Regions from separate parts of the Rhizobium sp. GW821-FHT14E12 genome, predicted to be linked through region 1. Evidence: predicted binding sites of a transcription regulator. Region 1 holds the regulator's gene; each other region holds the start of a gene.
What was found. The regulator LexA, encoded in region 1, represses DNA repair genes until DNA is damaged. The targets are predictions, from matches to a motif close to TGTTCNNNNTGTGTTCNG.
Positions count from the first base shown of each region.

Region 1 (6,781 bases):
GGCTATTTGTGCATTGCGGTATCAACTTTTGGGCACTGCGGTAGATGAAATTGCCTCGCTCGCGTGGCGGGTGAGGTGATTTATCCACCACACGCATAATTTCGGTTGAAATCACCGGCCGGTGACGGCAAAAATCTCGCTATAGCTGTAGTTTTGCGTAGGGCGCGGGGGCGCATGCCTAATTTAGAGGCACCGGATCGGCAGATGGACGGCCTGAATCCTGCTGTTGCGGCTGATCGCAACAGCGGCTTTGCGACGATTCCTGTTCCTGTCGGGGTAATGCCGCCGGCACGGACACAGGATCAAGCCACCCCCGCGATACGCCTTCTTCTTGCGGCAGGCCGCATCAGGACCGGCCTTTCCCGTTTGATCGAAGAAGAGGCGGATTATGGCCGCGGGATCCTGCTTGTGCCGGTCTATATCGGTATCGGCGCAATTTTCTGGTTTACTGCTGGCGCCGATCCGCCGCCGCAAGCCGTCTTTGCCGCTCTCTTGATTTTCGCCGTCGGTTTCTTTTTCAAGCGCGAGGCCGGACCGAGGCTCCGGCACCTTCTTCTGGCCGGCATGCTGGTGTGTTCCGGGATGGCTTTGGCGCAATGGGAGGCTTGGCGCGCATCGACCGTGATGCTCGATACTGCGGTGACGACCACGATAACCGGGCGTGTCGAGCGGCGTGAGTCCAGCGACAAGGAGCGATGGCGTTATGTGGTCGCACTCGACGCAACGGAAAATCCGACCATTCGCAGAGCGCCGGAGCGAGTGACCGTCTTCGTGCGCAAGCAGCCGCAACCCTTTGAGCTTGGAGATCTCATCCAGACCAGGGCGCGGCTGACGCCGCCGGCCGGGCCTGCCTTGCCGGGCCTGAATGATTTTGCCTTCAGCGCCTATTTCAACCGCATCGGCGCGAATGGCTTCGCCTATGGGACGCCGACATTGTTGCTACCGGCTGCTGATATCGTTGAGGGGTCGGTTCTCGATAGGGCTGATATCTGGCTCGCGGGTTTGCGCAACAGTATCGGCGACAGGATCAGGAGGACGTTGCCCGGCGATACCGGTGCCTTTGCCGCGGCCCTTGTCACCGATGAGAGACGAGCGATCTCGCAGGAGACGACCGAAGCGCTGCGCACCGCCGGCCTTACGCACATCATCGCCATTTCCGGTCTGAATATGGCGCTATCGGCCGGCATTTTCTATGTCGGCCTGCGTTATGTTCTCAGCCTGTTCTTTGGCGTGGCGCAAGCCTGGCCGACAAAGAAGATCGCAGCCTTCGGCGCGCTGGTGACGGTGACGGCCTACTACCTCATTTCCGGTTTCGGCGTTTCGGCCGAACGCGCTTTCATCATGATGGCGATCATGCTGATTGCCGTGCTGTTCGACCGGCCATCCATCAGCCTTCGAAACGTCGCGCTGTCAGCGATCATCATTCTCGTTCTGTCACCATCACAGGTACTCGGGCCAAGTTTCCAGATGTCTTATGCGGCGACCCTCGCACTGGTGTCCGGTTATACGCTCTGGACGCGGCGTCGACATCGAGAGACCGTCTTCTCCCGCTTCCGGATATTGCGCCCGCTGCTCTTCGTCTCGCGCTTTTTCGGCGGTATAGCGTCGACGTCGTTTCTCGGCGGGGCATCGACAGCGATTTTCTCGATCGAGCATTTTCACCGACTGGCGACATACGGGCTCGCCGCCAATCTCGCGGCCATGCCGATTGTCTCTTTCATCGTCATGCCGTTCGGCATGGCGGCAATGCTGTTGATGCCATTCGGCCTCGATGGCCCATTCTGGCAAGTCACCGGCAAGGGACTCGAGCTTGTCATAGGTGTCGCCACGACGGTCGCCGCCTGGGGCGGCGATATTCCTTTCGGGCGACAGCCGCCTTGGATGTTCCCGGCTGTTATTGCCGGCTTCTTGTTGATGACATTGTTGCGAACGCGGCTGCGACATGCCGGTGCGCTCGTGATCATCGGCACAGTCGCAGCCGTCGCGCTCGGCCCGGATGTCAGAAAGCCCGACCTGATGATTTCCGAAGATGGGACGTTGGTGGCACTCCTGCGAGACGGTGCCTTGGCGACCAATCGCGAAAAGCCGCCCAGTTTCATCTTCGACCAGTGGCGAGGAGCATTGTCGATAACCGATCACAAACCGCCGACGATACTGGTGTCCGACAGCCAGCTACCCAAAATCAATAAGTCGGATACCCGTCGCCGCCTGAGCTCAGAGGAAAAGAATGCCGTCCGAAAGGCAATGGACGCGGCATTGGACAATGCGGGGCAGGGCGGGTTTGTCTGTCAGAAGCGGGAATGGTGTGTCGCGATGCTGGACAATGGCGACATACTCGTCACCATTGAGAATGCCGCCTATCTTGGTCCGGCCTGCGACACAGGCAATATTGTCGTGATTCCTATCCGGTTGCGTCTCGACCGTTGCAAATCCGGAGCCATGCTTTTCACAGGAGCCAATCTCCGCCGGACCGGATCTATCGAGATGGATCTCAGTGCCGACAAGCCAATCGCCATGACCGCGTTTGATACCCTGGCACGGCCATGGAATTTGCATCGTGCCTATGACTGGCGAACGGGCGCTTTCGGTGCACCGATCGCGCCCGTGTCACCTGTCAGTGATAGCGGCGGATGAGGCCGACGAGCTTGCCTTGCACCTTGACGCGATCCGGTCCGAAAATACGGGTCTCGTAGGCGGGGTTAGCCGCTTCGAGCGCAATCGAGGCACCCTTGCGGCGGAAGCGCTTCAATGTCGCCTCTTCATCATCGACCAGGGCAACGACGATATCGCCGGGATTGGCGGTGGTGCTATTGCGGATGATGACGGTGTCGCCATCGAAGATACCGGCATCGATCATCGAGTCGCCCTTGACCTCAAGCGCATAATGCTCGCCGGAGCCAAGCATGTCGGCGGGGACGGTGATATCGTGGGTGTTGTTCTGAATGGCCGAGATCGGAACACCGGCAGCGATGCGACCCATGACCGGCACGGAAACGGCGCTGTTGTTCTCGTCGTTCGCCGGCTTGGCGGGGGCGGGCGGCTGTACGGGCTGGGGTTTGCCCAGGCTGCCTTCGATGACGCTCGGCGAGAAGCCGCGACGCGGCTGCAGGCTCGGGCTATAGGCTTCCGGCAGCTTGATAACCTCAAGCGCCCGAGCCCGATTCGGCAGGCGGCGGATGAAGCCGCGCTCTTCCAGAGCCGTAATCAAACGATGAATGCCCGACTTGGACGCAAGGTCCAACGCATCCTTCATTTCATCGAAAGAAGGTGGAACGCCGGACTCCTTCATCCGTTCGTGAATGAAGAGAAGCAGTTCCTGCTGCTTGCGTGTCAACATCGTATTTGAACCCCAGAATCGTGAAGGTGTCGTGAAACAAATCCAGAACGGACACTATATGTTCCATATGTGTTCCGCAAGTCCCTAATTTTCGATGAATGTTTTGCCGGCGCATTAAATAAAGGGGAACATAACAAGTCCCTAGTAGGCGGAACCACGGAGTATTTCAGCGCGGATCAATGAAACAGATGCGGAAATCGACCATGATCGATTCTGCGGGAATGGGAGCCGGCTATCTTTGCATGATCACTGAAACCCGGAGCAATCCCGACTTCCGCGCAATTGCAAGGCATTCGATAACGAGCCCTCCCATTTGCGATCTGCCTGGTTTTAAACGCTGCGTTTTCATCTTGAATTGAGCGTCGGAAGAGCGCAAACCTGCGGCGAGCACTAAGGGGGAAACCATGGTTTCATCGCCGCATCCGCTGGATCATCTCGTTCTGCCGACGGTCAATATTGCCATGGCGCGGGAACGGCTGGGCAAGCTCGGTTTTACAGTCGCCGCCGACGCGCGCCATCCCTTCGGCACCGAGAATGCTTGCGTGTTCTTTTCCGACAAGACTTATCTGGAGCCCCTGGGCGTCGCGTCGCACGAGCAATACGAAACGAGCATCGAAGAAGGCAATGTTTTCGTTGCCCGTGACCAGGCCTATCGTTTTCGTCTCGGCGAAGAAGGTTTTTCGGCCGTGGTTTTCGGCACGGAAGATGCGGCCGTTGACGACAAGCGTTTCCAGGCAAACGCCCTGTCGGCCGGGCGGATGCTGAATTTCGAACGGCCGATGCGTATGCCGGATGGCTCTGAAACGATCGCCGGCTTCCGTCTCGCTTTCGCGGCCGATCTGCGGTCGCCGGATTTTTATGCTTTCTGCGCCCAGCGCATCAATCCTTTGCCGGCGGATCGCAGCGCCCTGGAGCGGCATGCCAATGGTGTGACTGGCATTGCGCGCATAGCCTTGTCGACGCCGAAGCCGGCGGCATTCCGGGGTTTCTTCGAGCAGGTTGTCGATAGGCCGAAGATATCGGAACATTCCTTCGGGCTGACGATTGAGACGGCGAATGCTCGGATAGAGCTCCTGACCCCGCAAGGCATGGAAGCCTTTTACGATTTTCCCTTGCCGGCGGGCGATCCCGGCCTTCGGGCGCGCGCAATCCTTTTCAAGACGCGCGATCTTTCCGTGACATCGTCGCATTTGGCTGCTAACGGCGTCACATACACGCGTAAGAACAATCGTATTCTGGCAAAGCCCGCCCCCGGACAGGGCGCGTTGTTCGCCTTCGAGGAGATAGTATGAGCACCAATTCCGAAGTGATCGTCGGCGAGGGCGCATCCAAGGTTCTGTTTTCCAACACCGCCAAGCTGTCGCTGATTGCCGGCCCCTGCCAGATGGAAAGCCGCGATCATGCCTTCATGGTAGCCGGCGTTCTGAAGGAACTTTGCGGCAAGCTCGGTATCGGCCTTGTCTACAAGTCTTCCTATGACAAGGCGAACCGCACTTCGCTGTCCGGCAAGCGCGGCATCGGCCTGGAAAAGGCCATGGAAGTCTTTGCTGATCTGAAGAAGGAATATGGCTTTCCGGTCCTGTCCGACATTCACACCGAGGAGCAGTGCGCTGTCGTTGCCAAGACGGTAGACATCCTGCAGATCCCGGCCTTCCTGTCGCGCCAGACCGATCTTCTCGTCGCCGCCGCCAAGACCGGCCGCGTCGTCAATGTCAAAAAGGGTCAGTTCCTGGCGCCCTGGGACATGAAGAATGTGCTGGCCAAGCTGAACGACAGCGGTAACCCGAACATCATGCTCTGCGAGCGCGGTGCCTCCTTCGGTTACAACACGCTGGTCTCCGACATGCGCTCGCTGCCGATCATGGCGGCCATGGGCGCTCCAGTGATTTTCGATGCGACTCATTCCGTGCAGCAGCCGGGCGGGCAGGGTGGTTCGACGGGCGGTGACCGCCGGTTCGTCGAGACGCTGGCACGCGCCGCCGTTGCCGTCGGCGTTGCCGGTGTTTTCGTCGAGACGCATGAGGATCCGGACAACGCACCGTCCGATGGTCCGAACATGGTTTATCTGAAAGACATGCCGCAGCTTCTGGAGAAGCTGCTGGCCTTCGACGCCATCGCCAAGGCTTGAGACTTTAAGCGGCATTCAACAGGCTGACATGAACTTGCTATACGCGGCCTGTTGGAGCGCCAGATCGAGGTGCGGAGCGGCATTGTAATTTCCGCGACTTCGATTAAGACGATTTCAATCGATTTATAACCCAGCGAGCAGGAAGCTATCATGACCGCAATCACCGACATTATCGCCCGCGAGATTCTCGACAGCCGTGGCAATCCGACTGTTGAAGTCGATGTCTACCTCGAAGATGGCAGCTTGGGCCGCGCAGCGGTCCCGTCGGGTGCATCGACCGGCGCGCATGAAGCCGTCGAACTTCGTGACGGTGGCAAGCGCTACCACGGCAAGGGTGTCGAAAAGGCCGTCGAAGCCGTCAATACCGAGATCTTCGACGCGATCGGCGGCATGGACGCTGAAAACCAGATCCAGATCGACGACATCATGATCGAGCTTGACGGCACGCCGAACAAGTCGCGCATCGGCGCCAACGCCATCCTCGGCGTATCGCTCGCCGTCGCCAAGGCTGCCGCCCAGAGCGCAAACCTGCCTCTTTACCGCTATGTCGGCGGTGCTCATGCCCGCCTGCTGCCGGTTCCGATGATGAACATCATCAACGGCGGCGCCCATGCCGACAATCCGATCGATTTCCAGGAATTCATGATCCTGCCGGTCGGCGCGGACACTTTCCGCGACGCCGTGCGTATTGGCTCGGAAATCTTCCACGTCCTCAAGAAGGAACTGGCGTCCCAGGGCCACAATACCAATGTCGGCGACGAAGGCGGTTTCGCGCCTGGTCTCTCCAGCGCTCCTGCTGCCCTCGACTTCATCATGAAGTCGATCGAAAAGGCCGGCTACAAGCCAGGCGAAGAGGTTGCTCTCGGCCTCGATTGCGCTTCGACCGAGTTCTTCAAGGACGGAAAATACGTGCTGGAAGGCGAGGGCCGCACGCTGGAGCCCGGCGCCATGGCTGAATATCTTGCCGAACTCGCCGCCAAGTACCCGATCGTTTCGATCGAAGACGGCATGGCTGAAGACGATTGGGAAGGCTGGAAGGCTCTCACCGATCTGATCGGCAAGAAGACGCAGCTCGTCGGCGACGATCTGTTCGTCACCAACTCGGCTCGTCTGCGCGACGGCATCCGCATGGGTGTCGCCAACTCGATCCTCGTCAAGGTCAACCAGATCGGCACGCTGACGGAAACGCTCGACGCCGTCGAAACCGCGCACAAGGCCAACTACACGGCCGTCATGTCGCACCGTTCCGGCGAAACCGAAGACTCGACCATCGCCGATCTCGCAGTTGCCACCAACTGCGGTCAGATCAAGACCGG
Region 1 covers NZ_JBXAPH010000001.1:146,550-153,330, forward strand. Annotated here, with positions in the region: gene AC1RO0_RS00785 (ComEC/Rec2 family competence protein) at 205-2,634, shown strand; gene lexA (transcriptional repressor LexA) at 2,615-3,337, opposite strand; gene AC1RO0_RS00795 (VOC family protein) at 3,742-4,629, shown strand; gene kdsA (3-deoxy-8-phosphooctulonate synthase) at 4,626-5,465, shown strand; gene eno (phosphopyruvate hydratase) at 5,616-6,781, shown strand, end outside.

Region 2 (6,781 bases), on a different contig from region 1:
TTCCTGCCCGATCGGCCTCACGCCGCTTGAGATAGGGATGCACCATATTGCCCTGGATCGGGCCGGGGCGGACGATCGCCACCTCGATGACCAGATCGTAGAATTCACGCGGCTTGAGGCGCGGCAGCATGCTCATCTGCGCCCGGCTTTCGATCTGGAAGACGCCGATCGTATCGGCGCGGCAGATCATGTCATAGACCGGCCCGCCATCGGCATAATTGGCGTAACCAAGATCGGCGAGCTCCTTCTTCACGTCGTAATGCAGCAGCAGCAGGTAGAAAGCCTTGGCGAGGCAGGTCAGCATGCCGAGCGCCAGAACGTCGATCTTCAATATGTTGAGATTGTCGAGGTCGTCCTTGTTCCACTCGATCATGTAACGATCTTTCATCGCCGTATGCATGATCGGCACGACTTCATCCAGCCGGTCCTTGGTGATGACGAACCCGCCGACATGCTGGGTCAGATGGCGCGGAAACCCCATCAACGTCGAAGCATAAGACAGCACGCGCTGCGTCGTCTTGTCCTTGAGATCGAGGCCCGCAAGCTTGGCCTCGCGTTCGGACAGTTCCTCCGTCGACCAGCCCCAGACGCCACTTGCCAAGGCGGACTGCACATCCTCCGACAGGCCGAAGGCCTTCGCCACCTCGCGGCCGGCCGAACGCGCCCGATAGCTGGTGACCGCCGCCGTCAGCCCGGCATGCTCCTTGGAATAATGGTCATAGATGAACTGGATGACCTGATCGCGCTTCTCGTGCTCGAAATCGACATCGATATCCGGCGGCTCCTCCCGCTCCGTGGAAATGAAGCGCTCGAACAAGAGCGTCGTGATTTCCGGATTGACCTCGGTAATCCCAAGGCAATAGCAGACCGTGGAATTGGCGGCGGATCCGCGACCCTGGCAGAGAATATTCTGGCTGCGGGCATAGTCCATGATGCGATGCACCGTCAGGAAATAGGGCTCGTATTGCCGCTCGCGGATGAGCTCGAGTTCATAATCGATCTGCCTGGCGACCTTATCGGGAATCTTATCGGGATAACGCCGTTTCGCACCTGCCCGCGTCAGCCGCTCCAGCGTTTCCGATACGGTCTCGCCCGGAACGCTTTCATCAGGGTAATTGTGCTTCAGCTCATCCAGTGAAAAAGACAGCCGACTGAAGAATTTCTGCGTATTGACGATGGCCTTCGGATAATCCTTGAAAAGGCGCGCCATTTCGGCTGCTCCCTTCAGATAGCGTTCGGCATTGGCCGCGAGTTTGAAGCCGGCTTCCGCGATCGGCACATGCTCGCGGATCGAAACGACGATATCGGCCAGCGGCTTGCGCTCTGTTGCGTGATAGAGCGGCTGGTTGCTGGCGATCAGCCGCACGCCATTTCGAAGCGCCAGGATGGAAAGGGTCGCAAAGACCAGCCGATCCCGCCCGTCATAGGCAGGCGACAAGACCATATGAAGCTTCCTGCCGAAGCGCATCCACAGCCGCGCAAGACATTCCTCCAGCCTTGCCTGTCCTTCCGGTGTCTCCACGCTCGCCGCATCCGGAACGAGCGCCAGCATCATCTCGTCGCCCCATTTCAGCAGATCGCTTTCGTTCAGGATGCAAACGCCTTTCTCACCAGCCAAATTGCCGGCGCTCAGCAGCCGGCAGAGATGCGCCCAGCCCTGGCGGTTCTGCGGATAGGCAAGAATGTCGGGCGTGCCGTCCGAAAAGACCAGGCGAGCACCGGGCTGAAAACGATAGCCATGCTGCTTGGCAATGACATGCGCCTTGACCACGCCGGCGACGCTGTTGCGATCGGCAAGGCCGAGGCCGGCAAGGCCAGCGATCTTCGCGCCCAGCACCATTTCTTCCGGATGCGAGGCACCTTCGAGAAAGGAGAAATTCGTTCTCACCCCGATCTCGAAGAAGGGCACAGGTTCGTGAAAACTCGGACGCGCGGTCATGCGAAGACCCCATGCATATACCAGTCCGGCGCCGTGTCGCCTCGACCATAAAGCCCCTTGCGGAACAGCCAGTAGCGATGACCGCCCTCATCCTCGATGCGGAAATAATCGCGCTCCGGGACGTCGTCTTCCTCCTCGATCCACCATTCGGCCGCCAGCCGCTCCGGCCCTTCAGCCCGCAGGACCCGGTGCATCATCCGCCGCCAGCGGAACTGCCGGGGTGGGCCGTCGGGCACTTCAGCGGCAAAGGCTTCGATCGGCTCCGGCATGCGAAACAGCCGAAGCGGCCGTTCGCCCCGGAAAAAGCCATGACCGGCATCTTCACTGCCCGTCCGCCTGCGAGCGGCGAGGATGTTCATGGCGGGTACCGGTCGAACGGCCCGTTCTGGAATATGGCTTTGCCGCAACTCGAAACCCTGCAGGCAGTCCGGTCCCAGCCGCGCCGCAACCCGGTCGGCGAAGGCGGCAAGTGACGTGCCCTGCCGGTCCTCCTCGACGAAATCGCCCTGCATTGCGTCGAAGGGCGCATGCTGCAAAACATTGAGACGGACGATCTCGAAACCGTATCCGACATCGAGATCGTCATGAATGGCGGTAAAGCGCTCGGTGAACAGGCCGGCGATCCGCCTTGGCTCCCGCAGCGGCTGCGACGCGCCGGCGGCGATACGGAACACCGCGCCGTCGACCCGAAACAGCAGGAGTTCGAACAGGCGGCCGCCGACGCCACGCGCTTCCAACCCCGGCTTCAGGGTTTCGGCAAGCTGATGGGCCAATTGCAGGATATCGGCCTCGGCCTGCACTGGCTCGGCAAGCCGCCGCTCGGCTGACAACTGCGCGACCGGCCGTCGCGGCGAGATCGGTTCCTCAGTCAGGCCAATGGCCTGATCGAGCCGCAGAAGCAGTTGCGCGCCGAAACGGCGGGTGAGCGGCGCGCGCGGCGCGACAAGAAGATCGCCCACCTGCTTCAATCCCAGCTTCTGCAAGGCGGCGACGGTTTCCTCGCCGAGCCTCAGCGAAGCGACCGGCAACGGCGCCAGCGCCTCTTCCATGGCGTCCGGCGGGACGACACGGCTGTCGTCGAAGCGGGCAACCGCCCAGGACAGGCCCGGCGCCGAGGAAATGGCGCCGCGAACATCAAACCCCAGCCCGGAAATGCGGATCAATATATCCTCGAGCAGCGCCTCTTCGCCGCCGAAGAGATGGGCGCAACCGGTAATGTCGAGAAAAAGCCCGTCCTTGCCGTCGATCGCCACCAGCGGCGTATAACGATCGCACCAGTCGGCGATTGCCTCCAGCAGCTTGCGGTCTGCCGCCAGATCCTCTTCGACGACGTCGAGAGCGGGACAGATTGCCTTCGCCTCGGCAACACCCAGGCCGAGCTTCAGCCCGACGATCTCCGCCTTTTCGTTAAGCGCGGTGAGCCGCATGGCATTGCTGAGCTTGCCGGCGCAGGCGAGCGGTGGGGCTTCAAGCCAGCCGGCTGTACGCCAGGAGAGACCCCAGCGCTTGCGGGCGATCCGGTCGGTCGGCAGATGCGGAAAGGTCAGCGCCAGAATGCGCTGTGTATTCGTCGGGAAAGGCAGGACGCTGAGCGTCGGGGACAGGGGAAAATTGGCGGTCATGGGCATTCCATTCCAGGGTTATGGAAAAAGGCGCCGGGTTACGGCTCTTTTCCAGGGTGAGACGAAAGGCCGGATGACCGATGCTACCGCCAAGCATCGATCCGTCCGGTAGAGGCCGCGCCAAAGCCGGCGCGGGTTCGACGCAGAGGCGGAAGAGGGCGCTGCTTGCCTCCTCTTCGCCTCCCTGCCGCAAGAGAAACAAAGGCCGTCCCGCCGCCTTGGCCCGAAGCGCGAGCCGCCGGCTTTCGGTCAGGCCGAAGCGGGCCGGATTGCCGCGCACTTCCAGGATGACGACCGCAAAGGCAGCACTCGCGAGCGCCGTCTCCGCCAGCCACAACGCCTCTTCCAGCTTGCGTGGCGAGGCCTGCAGGAAAGCGGACAGTTCCAATCCGAAATCCCTGATGCCGATGGGGTAGGGCAGGCCCGCCTCCATCGCCGCCACCGTGTCACCGATCCATAGAACCGGCGCCACAGCCGCGGTTTTGCCGGCGGCTTGCGCCCCAAGCCGCGCGGCAAGAGCAAACGTGAAAGCGCTGGCCGCACCCGCATGACGCAAGGCCAGCGAACGGATCTCCGTCAGCGCGTCGAGCGGCACGCCGCCCTGCATCGCCTCGTCGAGATCGGCAACCCCGATCGCAAGCAACGACTGGGCAGCATCCGCCGGACCGGCATCAGGCTCCGTCGCCCGCGTCTCATGCGCAGCCGCTGACAGCGCCGGTATCGGCCTGCCTTCCAGTCGGGCGATGGTTTCACGCAGGGCAAAAAACGTTTCCCGCGCCACGGCGGTCTCGGCCATGACGTTAGCTCCAGATCAATTATGTTCCTGTTATGTTCTTATGGATTCCAGAGGTCGAGGAAAGAGTCAACATGATTCTATGAGAAAATATTCCTCTGCCACAATCGGCTCTCGAAAAAGCCGAGCAAAGGCTCTATATGACCAGCTACGGAAGGAAGCATTCATGGCCCGCATTGACCAGAGCGAGGATTGGCGGGACCGCCACGCACCCTCAATCAGCACGTTTGAATCACTGGCCACGGAGGCTTACAGCCACCTGCCGGACGAATTCCGTTCGCTCACCGGCAATCTCATCATCGTGATCGAGGATTTTCCAGACGATGATGTGTTCGAGGACATGGCGCTGGAAACGCCCTTCGACCTGCTCGGCCTGTTCGAAGGCCGTGGGATATCCGAGCGTTTCACCGCCCAGACCGGGGAAATGCCGAACAAGATCCGCCTCTATCGCCGGCCGATCATCGATTACTGGGCGGAAAACGAGGAAACCCTCGGCGATATCATCACCCATGTCCTGATCCACGAGATCGGCCACCATTTTGGCCTCAGCGACGAGGACATGGAGCGCATCGAGGAAAGCGCGGAAGAAGCGACGGATCGGTAGAAAAGCGGTCCTATTGCCGCACGCTTACTGCTCCGAAAGCTTGATCTCCGGATCGTAATCCTTGCCGACAACTTCCTTGACGACGGCCTGGCCACACTGCATCACGCCGGTCGCAGCGTTGAAGCTATAGGTCGGCGAACCTGAGAGATCCCAGCCCTTGTTCAGCGCGGCGGTGACCTTGTGGCAGAAGGAAGCATCATCCGGTCCGGTGAGGAAGCGATAGAGTTTCATCGAAGCGTCTTTCGTAACATATCGGCCTCCCCCTCAGCTTGCCGAAGGGCGATGGCGCTCTGCAATCAGGCGAGCTTTATGAACCAGTCTTTCCGCCTGGACAAGATGCAGTCGCTCGACCATGCGGCCGCCGAGATTGACGACATTGAGGCTGGCAGCGGCCGGATCGGCAAAGGCCGCTATGATCGCCTCCGCCTCGGCAATTTCCGTCTCGTCCGGCCCGAAATGCCGGTTGGCGGCATCGATCTGGTTCGGATGGATCAGCATCTTGCCGGCAAAGCCCATGGCGCGGCCCTCGCCGCATTCGGCGTCCAGCGCCTGCATATCCTTGAAATCGTTGAAGACGCTATCGATGGCGTCGAGCCCATAGGCGCTAACGGCCAAAATCACCTGCATCAGCCAGGGCACGAGGTAGGCGCGGCCCGGCTGCGGCAGCACCCCGGTCTCCTTGCGCAGATCGTTGAGGCCGACGACGAAGCAATCGAGCCGGCTTCCCGGCGTGCGTCCGGCCTCGGCAATCGAAGCGGCATTCAGGATGCCGCGCGGCGTCTCGATCATCGCCCAGATGCGCAGGCTCTCCGGCGCATCCGCCTCGGCAAGCCTGTCGCTGACAACAGTCACGTCTTGTGGTCCATCGACCTTAGGCAGAAGCACCGCATCGGGTTCGAGCGCCAGCACCAGATCCAGGTCGTCGGCACCAAAACCGGATGACAGCGTATTGATGCGGATGATCCGCTCCTTGCCGACGAGCTTCGGCCCGGCGAAAAAGGCCCGCAAATTCTCCCGCGCCTCCGCCTTCTTCTCCGGTGCCACGGAATCCTCGAGATCGAAGATCACCGCATCGCAATCGAGACTGGCGATCTTTTCAAGCGCGCGAAGGTTGATCGCGGGAACGCTCAGCACCGAACGGCGCAGGCAGACGGAACGGGGAGGGGCAGCTCTACTCATCCTCCAGTTTTGCCGCGCTTTCAATCTCTAGGCAAGATGACAATGGCGCGACAACAAAAAGCCACGCTCCTCTTGCAGATGGGAGAAGAGAGGACCACATTTCCATGAGTAGAGAGGTCTCGACCATGAAAAACATCCGTTCCTTGTTTATCGCGCTTGCCGGCATCACCGTGTTTGCGGCGATGGCGCTGTTTACCGTTTCGCTGACGCTCGCCGTCGGCGGCATCCTCACCGCGCTTATGGTGGGCCGCGCGATTTCGCTGCGGATGAAACCGGTTCCGGTGCGCGCCAGGGCGAACAACGGTCAGCGCGAGATGCGCGTCTGGAACGACGGCCGCGGCACGATCATCGACCTCTGATATCGAGCAGGGCGGTGTCTTGCCGCTCCCGATGCGCCTGTGCGCGCAATCCTTAAATTGCAGCACCGCGACGGATGCGCCCACCTGCGGAGCATTTCCAAGATTCCCCTTCATTTTGGGCCGGATTTACGCTATTGGCAGGATAATTCGTGCATAGACGAAAATTGAAGGCAGGACCTATGGACAAGTTCGTGAAGTTGACCGGTGTCGCGGCACCCCTCCCGGTCGTCAATGTCGACACCGACATGATCATCCCGAAGGATTATCTGAAGACCATCAAGCGCA
Region 2 covers NZ_JBXAPH010000009.1:201,089-207,869, forward strand. Annotated here, with positions in the region: gene AC1RO0_RS26360 (error-prone DNA polymerase) at 1-1,939, opposite strand, end outside; gene AC1RO0_RS26365 (Y-family DNA polymerase) at 1,936-3,366, opposite strand; gene AC1RO0_RS26370 (ImuA family protein) at 3,407-4,357, opposite strand; gene AC1RO0_RS26375 (metallopeptidase family protein) at 4,521-4,958, shown strand; gene AC1RO0_RS26380 (DUF1737 domain-containing protein) at 4,983-5,189, opposite strand; gene AC1RO0_RS26385 (HpcH/HpaI aldolase/citrate lyase family protein) at 5,223-6,137, opposite strand; gene AC1RO0_RS26390 (hypothetical protein) at 6,263-6,496, shown strand; gene leuD (3-isopropylmalate dehydratase small subunit) at 6,676-6,781, shown strand, end outside.
Region 2: a site for LexA is predicted at 4,380-4,397, ahead of AC1RO0_RS26370 (ImuA family protein). Genes of this name have one in related genera too.

Region 3 (6,781 bases), on a different contig from region 1:
TATGACCTTCATCGTGCTCCTGGCCGTATTTGTCCCCTATATGCTGCTGGCTTCGCGGGCTCGCGGCTTCCTGAAGAATCCAAAAGCATTGCAGGTTTTGAACCGGGCTGCAGCAGGCGTCCTTGCCGGCACGGCGGCCTTCATCGCCACCCGCGCGGCTTAAAAAAACCTTCCCTAACGACGCCACTTGGGAGATTCTTTTCCCAAGTGGCGCTGGAGCCCAGAGTGGGATCACTCTGGTTTCCGTTACCGTTTGATCCTATTGTGCCTTTACAATTCCAATAAAGGGAGAGCTACCCATGTCCGACACCCGTAAACCAGGCCGCGGCCGCGTCTATGCCTCGATCACCGAGACCATTGGCGACACGCCGCTCGTGCGTCTCGACAAACTGGCCAAGGAGAAGGGCGTCAAGGCCAACCTCTTGGCAAAGCTCGAATTCTTCAACCCCATCGCCTCCGTCAAGGACCGTATCGGCGTCGCCATGATCGAGAGCCTGGAAGCCCAGGGCAAGATCACCCCCGGCCGCAGCGTGCTGATCGAGCCGACCTCGGGCAATACCGGCATCGCGCTTGCCTTTGCCGCCGCCGCCAAGGGCTACAAGCTGATCCTCACCATGCCGGAAACCATGTCGATCGAGCGCCGCAAGATGCTGGCGCTGCTCGGCGCCGAGCTGGTGCTGACCGAAGGGGCGAAGGGCATGAAGGGCGCCATCGCCAAGGCCGAGGAGCTGGCCTCGACGCTGCCCGACGCCGTTATCCCGCAGCAATTCGAAAACCCGGCCAACCCGGAAATCCATCGCAAGACGACGGCCGAGGAAATCTGGAACGACACAGAAGGCAAGGTCGATATCTTCGTCTCCGGCATCGGCACCGGCGGCACGATCACCGGCGTCGGCCAGGTGCTGAAGGCCCGTAATCCCGACATCAAGGTCATCGCCGTCGAACCGGCCGATTCACCGGTTCTGTCCGGCGGCAATCCCGGCCCGCATAAGATCCAGGGCATCGGCGCAGGCTTCGCCCCGAAGATCCTCGACACGCATGTCTATGACGAGGTGATCACCGTCACCAATGACGAAGCCTTCCAGCAGGCCCGCCTGGTCGCCAGGCTCGAAGGCGTGCCGGTCGGCATCTCCTCCGGTGCGGCGCTAACGGCTGCCATCAAGGTCGGCCAGCGGCCGGAAAACGAAGGCAAGACCATCGTCGTCATCATCCCCTCCTTCGCCGAGCGTTATCTGTCGACGGTCCTGTTCGAGGGACTGGGCGGCTGATACGGCCTGCTCGATCGTCAAATACCCAAAGGGCGCTGCGGCGCCCTTTGTCGTTTCAGCCTCTCGTGTTCACGCCGCCGCCGTCAGCCGTTCGCCGGCGATGCGGTAGGAAATAGCCTCGGCGAGATGGATGCGCCCGACCGTTTGCTTATCGTCGAGATCGGCAAGCGTCCGCGCCACTTTCAGCACGCGATGATAGCCTCGGGCGGAAAACTTCATCTTCTCGGCGGCGTCGCGCAGCAATTGCAGGCCGGCGGCGTCCGGCTCGGCGATAGTTTCGATCATCGATGTCGAGCAGCGGGCATTGGTGGAGATGCCTTTCAGTCCGGCCGCCTCGAAACGCTCACGCTGCCGCTCGCGGGCGCGGGCGACACGAAGGGCGACATCGGCGCTCTTTTCCGCCGTCGCCGGCCGGATGAGATCGGCGGCCGAGACCGCGGGTACGTCGATACGGATATCGATGCGGTCGAGCAACGGCCCGGATATCCGTCCCTGATAATCAGAGACGCAACGCGGCCCTCGGGCGCAGGTGTGGCCCGGTTCGCCGGCCATGCCGCAGCGGCAGGGGTTCATCGCCGCGATAAGCTGGATGCTGGCGGGATAGGAAACGCGGTGATTGGCGCGGGCGATGATGCATTCGCCCGTTTCCAGCGGCTGGCGCAGTGCATCCAGCGCCTGCGGCGAAAACTCCGGCAGCTCGTCGAGGAAGAGAACGCCGTGATGGGCAAGGGAAGCTTCGCCGGGTCGGGCGCGCAGACCGCCGCCGACCAGGGCGGCCATGGTGGCGGAATGATGCGGCGTGCGATAGGGCCGGCGATCGGAGAGCTTGCCGCCGGAAAGCTGACCGGCGACCGAATGGATCATAGACACTTCCAGCAACTCCGCCGTCGATAGCGGCGGCAGGATGGACGGCAGGCGCGAGGCCAGCATCGACTTGCCGGAACCGGGCGGCCCGACAAAAAGCAGATTATGCCCACCGGCCGCTGCCACCTCCAGCGCGCGCTTGGCGCTCTCCTGCCCCTTGATATCGGCAAGGTCGGGGAAATTGGCGGCGGTCGCGCGGATGGCAGGCTCGGGGCGGGACAGGACCTGGGTTCCACGGAAATGATTGGCGAGCGCGATCAGGCTGCGCGGCGCGAGGATATCGATCTCGGCGCCGGCCCAGGCGGCTTCCGGACCGCTTTCGGCCGGGCAGATCAGGCCCTTGCCCATGGCATTGGCGGCAATTGCGGCCGGCAGCGCACCGGCGACGGGTGCGATCGTGCCATCGAGATTGAGTTCGCCAAGGACGGCATAGGCGGACAGCGCATCAGCCGGAATAGCCCCCAGTGCTGCCATCAGCCCGAGCGCGATCGGGAGATCGAAATGACTACCCTCTTTCGGCAAATCCGCGGGCGCAAGATTGACTGTCACCTTCTTCGGAGGCAGTGCCAGACCGGAAGCGTGGAGTGCGGCCTGCACGCGCTCGCGGCTTTCGGCCACCGCCTTGTCAGGCAGGCCGACGATATGCATCAGCACCTTGCCGGGCGCGATCATCACCTGCACTTCGACGGGAACGCCTTCAATGCCCTGAAACGCAACCGTGCTGACGCGCGCCACCATGCTCTATCCCCTGTGCCGCAAGCTTTTTACGCTAGCAATCCGCGATTTTCGGCTGAGTATGATCTTGTCCGAAAACCGCTTTACACTTTTCGGGATCATTCTCTCGCGGGTTGTAGGTTACAACCTTGCACGGAAAAAGGAATAAAACAAGAACAATAAACGAACAAATCTACTGTCGCACGAGATGTTACGACAGCAAGTTGTAATATAAGAACAAAATAAGACGAGAGCGTCGAAATCAGGCGCGCTTGGATTCGATCGCATCCCAGAGCAGGCTGGCGATATCGGCGCCGCCGAAGCGCTTGACTTCGCGGATACCGGTCGGCGACGTCACATTGATCTCGGTCATGTAATCGCCGATGACGTCGATGCCGACGAGAAGGAAGCCGCGGGCCTTCAGCGATGGGCCGATGCGGGCGCAGATTTCCTGTTCGCGCGCCGTCAGCTCCGTCGCCTCGGCGCGGCCGCCGACATGCATGTTGGAGCGGCTGTCATGTTCGGCCGGAACGCGATTGATGGCGCCGACCGGCTCGCCGTCGACGAGGATGATGCGCTTGTCGCCCTTGCGCACGTCAGGCAGATATTGCTGGGCAATGAAGGGCTCGCGGAAGAGCTGGCCGAACATTTCCAGCAGCGAGGACAGGTTGCGATCGTCGCGGGTCGAATGGAAGACACCGGCGCCGCCATTGCCGTAAAGCGGCTTCAGGATGATATCGCCCATCTCCTCGCGGAAGCGGCGGATTTCGCCAGCATCGCGGGTGATCAGCGTCTTCGGCATCAGGTCGGCGAATTCGGTGACGAAGATCTTTTCCGGCGAATTGCGCACCCAGGCCGGATCGTTGACGACGAGCGTCTTCGGGTGAATGCGCTCGAGCAGATGCGTCGAGGTGATATAGGCCATGTCGAAGGGCGGATCCTGGCGCAACAGCACGACGTCCATGGTCGAAAGATCGACGCGCTCGGGTTCGCCGAGTTCGAAATGATCGCCCTTGACGTCGCGCAGGATCATCGGCTCGACCGAGGCATAGACCGTGCCGTCGCGCATGCTGAGGCGCTCGGGCGTGTAGTGGAAGAGCTTGTAGCCGCGGTTCTGGGCCTCCAGGCTCATGGCGAACGTCGAGTCGCCCGCGATGTTGATGCCCTGCACATGATCCATCTGGACCGCAACATTCTTGATCTTCGCCATGATTTGCCCTCGCTCGAATTCGCCGACAGATTTAGGTCGCCCGGCTCTCAAACGCAACGGCTATTGACGGTATCAGGCGGCGATACCCTGCGCGCCGCCCTGCCGCACGAAGTTGCGCAGGCGATAGGCCATGGTCAGCGACTTCGGGAAAGGCTTGCGGCAGAAGGCGACCTTGCGCACATAGCGGTCGATGCGCCATGTCGCCCACGTACCCCCGGCAAAATAGGCAACGTCGCCGGCGCCGAGGAGGCGTTCGACGCCATCTTCGGTGGTGATATGCACCTCGCCCTCGAGGATCATCACGGTTTCGTCCCAGCCGAAATGCCAGTGAAACTCGCCCGCAGTACAATCCCACAATGCCGTCAGCGCGGCATCGTCCTGCCCACGAGAATGCTCGGCAAGGCGGGCGACCGGTGCGCCGGCCACGACCCAGGACGGTTCGATTGGCGATGGCTTCATGTCCATCTCGCCGGCAGCACCCGCCACGAAGTTTTTCGACTGCGGCAAGGCCGCGACAACCGGAACGGCACGGGCGGCAAAGGCCGCCATGCTCGCCAACATCAATTTCAAAACCATGCAATCCCCCAATTCCATGCGCGTCCGAGCCTTCATGGCATAGAAGGGTAACGGCACGGTTCAGGAAAAGCCCTGCATTTTAACGGTTGCGGACTTAGGCCGCAAAACCCTCGATGGTGCAGACGATCATGTCATGATCGGAAAGCGGCTTGCCGTCCTCATTCAGCGAAGAGACCAGATGGCTTTCGCCGATCCTCAGGCCGCGGCTCAGGAACCAGTCGAGCTTCATGGTGCGGTCGGGAAAACGGGTGATGAGGCTCGGGCGCGTGCTCGTCAGATCGAGCGACCCGCCATGGCATTCGAAGCCACGAGCTTCTGCCATGGCGAAAAGCGTATCCGTCCTGAAATCGCCGCCGGTGTGATTGCCGGTGTTGAGATCGCCGCCGATCAGGATCGGCAGGCCGGGAGCATAGGCCTCGACGGCATCGATCAGTGCCGCCATCTGGCGCTCGCGATAGGCGACGGTGGCGACACTTTCGAGATGCACGGAGACAGCGACGAAGGGACCGGCTTCGGTCTCGACGACAGCGCCAATGGCGCAGCGCTCACCGACGCGCGGCTGCTCGTTGCTGTCCTTGAACCAGACGGCCTCGCCCGGCAGGCGAAACAGGAAGACATCCTTCAGCGCCGTCGAGGCCATCAGCGCATTGCCATGGAAACCCTTCTCGTTGACATCGTCCTTGCAGAAGGACCGCTCGATCTCGGAGCTGAGGCTCAGTTCGAGGAATTCGATGCCATAGGCATAATTCATGCCCAGCTCGCTGGCGAGGATGGCGGTCGGGTCGCGTTGCTCCGTGCGCGCCATGCCTTCATCCATTTCCGAAAGCAGCACCAGCGGCGCACCTGTCGCTTTCAGCTTGGCGGCGGATTCGAGAGGGAAAAGGCAACGCTCCAGATTCCAGGCGGCCACCGTAAAGGGGAAAGCAAGCGACCGCCCCTGGCCAGCCACGCCACCAACACGCACCGTGTTCATGCAGGCAAGCGACGCCAGCGTCACGGCGTGGATGGCGGGGGTCTTTTCCAGGGAAATAAAGCTTTTGCGCTCCTCCTGCGAGGGAACGGCGAATTCGGAAACGGTGCTGTGGATCATGACGAGGCCTGTTGAGATGGGATAGAGCACCTATGCCTTGAAGCGGCATGGCGCGGATCGTCCGGCAATAGGCGCGTTTTATGACGGCTCCGTGATACCGGCTTCAAAACGCATCCTGAAAATGCCGGGGCCAACGGCCGGGCAGGATAGCGACGATGTCGTAGCGCTGCGATAGCAGGGCGTAGTCCGGCTGGCGGGCAAGCCAGAGGTCGCTTGCGGCATGGATGCGTTTCTGCGCGGAAAAGGAGACGGCATCGATCGCTTCCTGTTCGCCACGCCTGGCCTTGACCTCCACGAAGACGGCGAGATCGCCTTTGCGGGCGATGATGTCGATTTCGCCGAGCTTGGTGCGATGCCGGATGGCGAGGATGCGGTAGCCTTTGAGCAGAAGGAAAGCAGCGGCGAGATATTCGGAGACATGGCCGCGCCGCCAGGCTTTCTGGCGTTTCAACTTTCCGCCCGTCTCACCGCTCATAGTGTTTCACTCGGGCTGCGCCTTCATGTCGAGCAGGCGCTGATAGAGATCCTTGCGCGGCAGGCCAGTCAGGCGCGCGGCTTCTGCCGCCGCCTTGGCGGTCGGCATGGTCTTGGAGAGATCGCGGAGCATGGCCTCTATATCGGCCTCCGGCGTGACGACTTCCATCGGCGGGCCGGCCAGCCAGACGATTTCGCCCTTGACGTTATCGACCGTGTCGTAAAATGCCGCGAGTTCGGCGAGCGTGCCGCGACGGAACTCCTCGAAGGTCTTGGTCAGCTCGCGGCCGACGGCGCCACGGCGCTCTGCGCCGAGCACATCGGCGGCGGAGGCCAATGTCGCGGCGATGCGGTGCGGCGATTCGAAGAAGATCAGCGTGGCGGGAACGCTAGCGAGCTCCGTCAGCCGGTCGCGCTTGCCCTTGTCCTTGGTCGGCAGGAAACCCGCGAAGAGAAAGGCGTCATTGGGGAGGCCGGAGCCGACGAGTGCTGCCAGCGGCGCCGAAGCGCCGGGAATGGGCACGACGCGATATCCGGCCTCGATTGCCTGCTGCGCCAGCCGGTAACCGGGATCGGAGACCAGCG
Region 3 covers NZ_JBXAPH010000008.1:44,790-51,570, forward strand. Annotated here, with positions in the region: gene AC1RO0_RS24265 (LysE family translocator) at 1-163, shown strand, start outside; gene cysK (cysteine synthase A) at 300-1,268, shown strand; gene AC1RO0_RS24275 (YifB family Mg chelatase-like AAA ATPase) at 1,338-2,870, opposite strand; gene gshB (glutathione synthase) at 3,109-4,056, opposite strand; gene AC1RO0_RS24285 (cupin domain-containing protein) at 4,129-4,632, opposite strand; gene AC1RO0_RS24290 (endonuclease) at 4,727-5,722, opposite strand; gene AC1RO0_RS24295 (YraN family protein) at 5,826-6,197, opposite strand; gene rsmI (16S rRNA (cytidine(1402)-2'-O)-methyltransferase) at 6,204-6,781, opposite strand, start outside.
Region 3: a site for LexA is predicted at 3,019-3,036, ahead of AC1RO0_RS24275 (YifB family Mg chelatase-like AAA ATPase). Genes of this name have one in related genera too.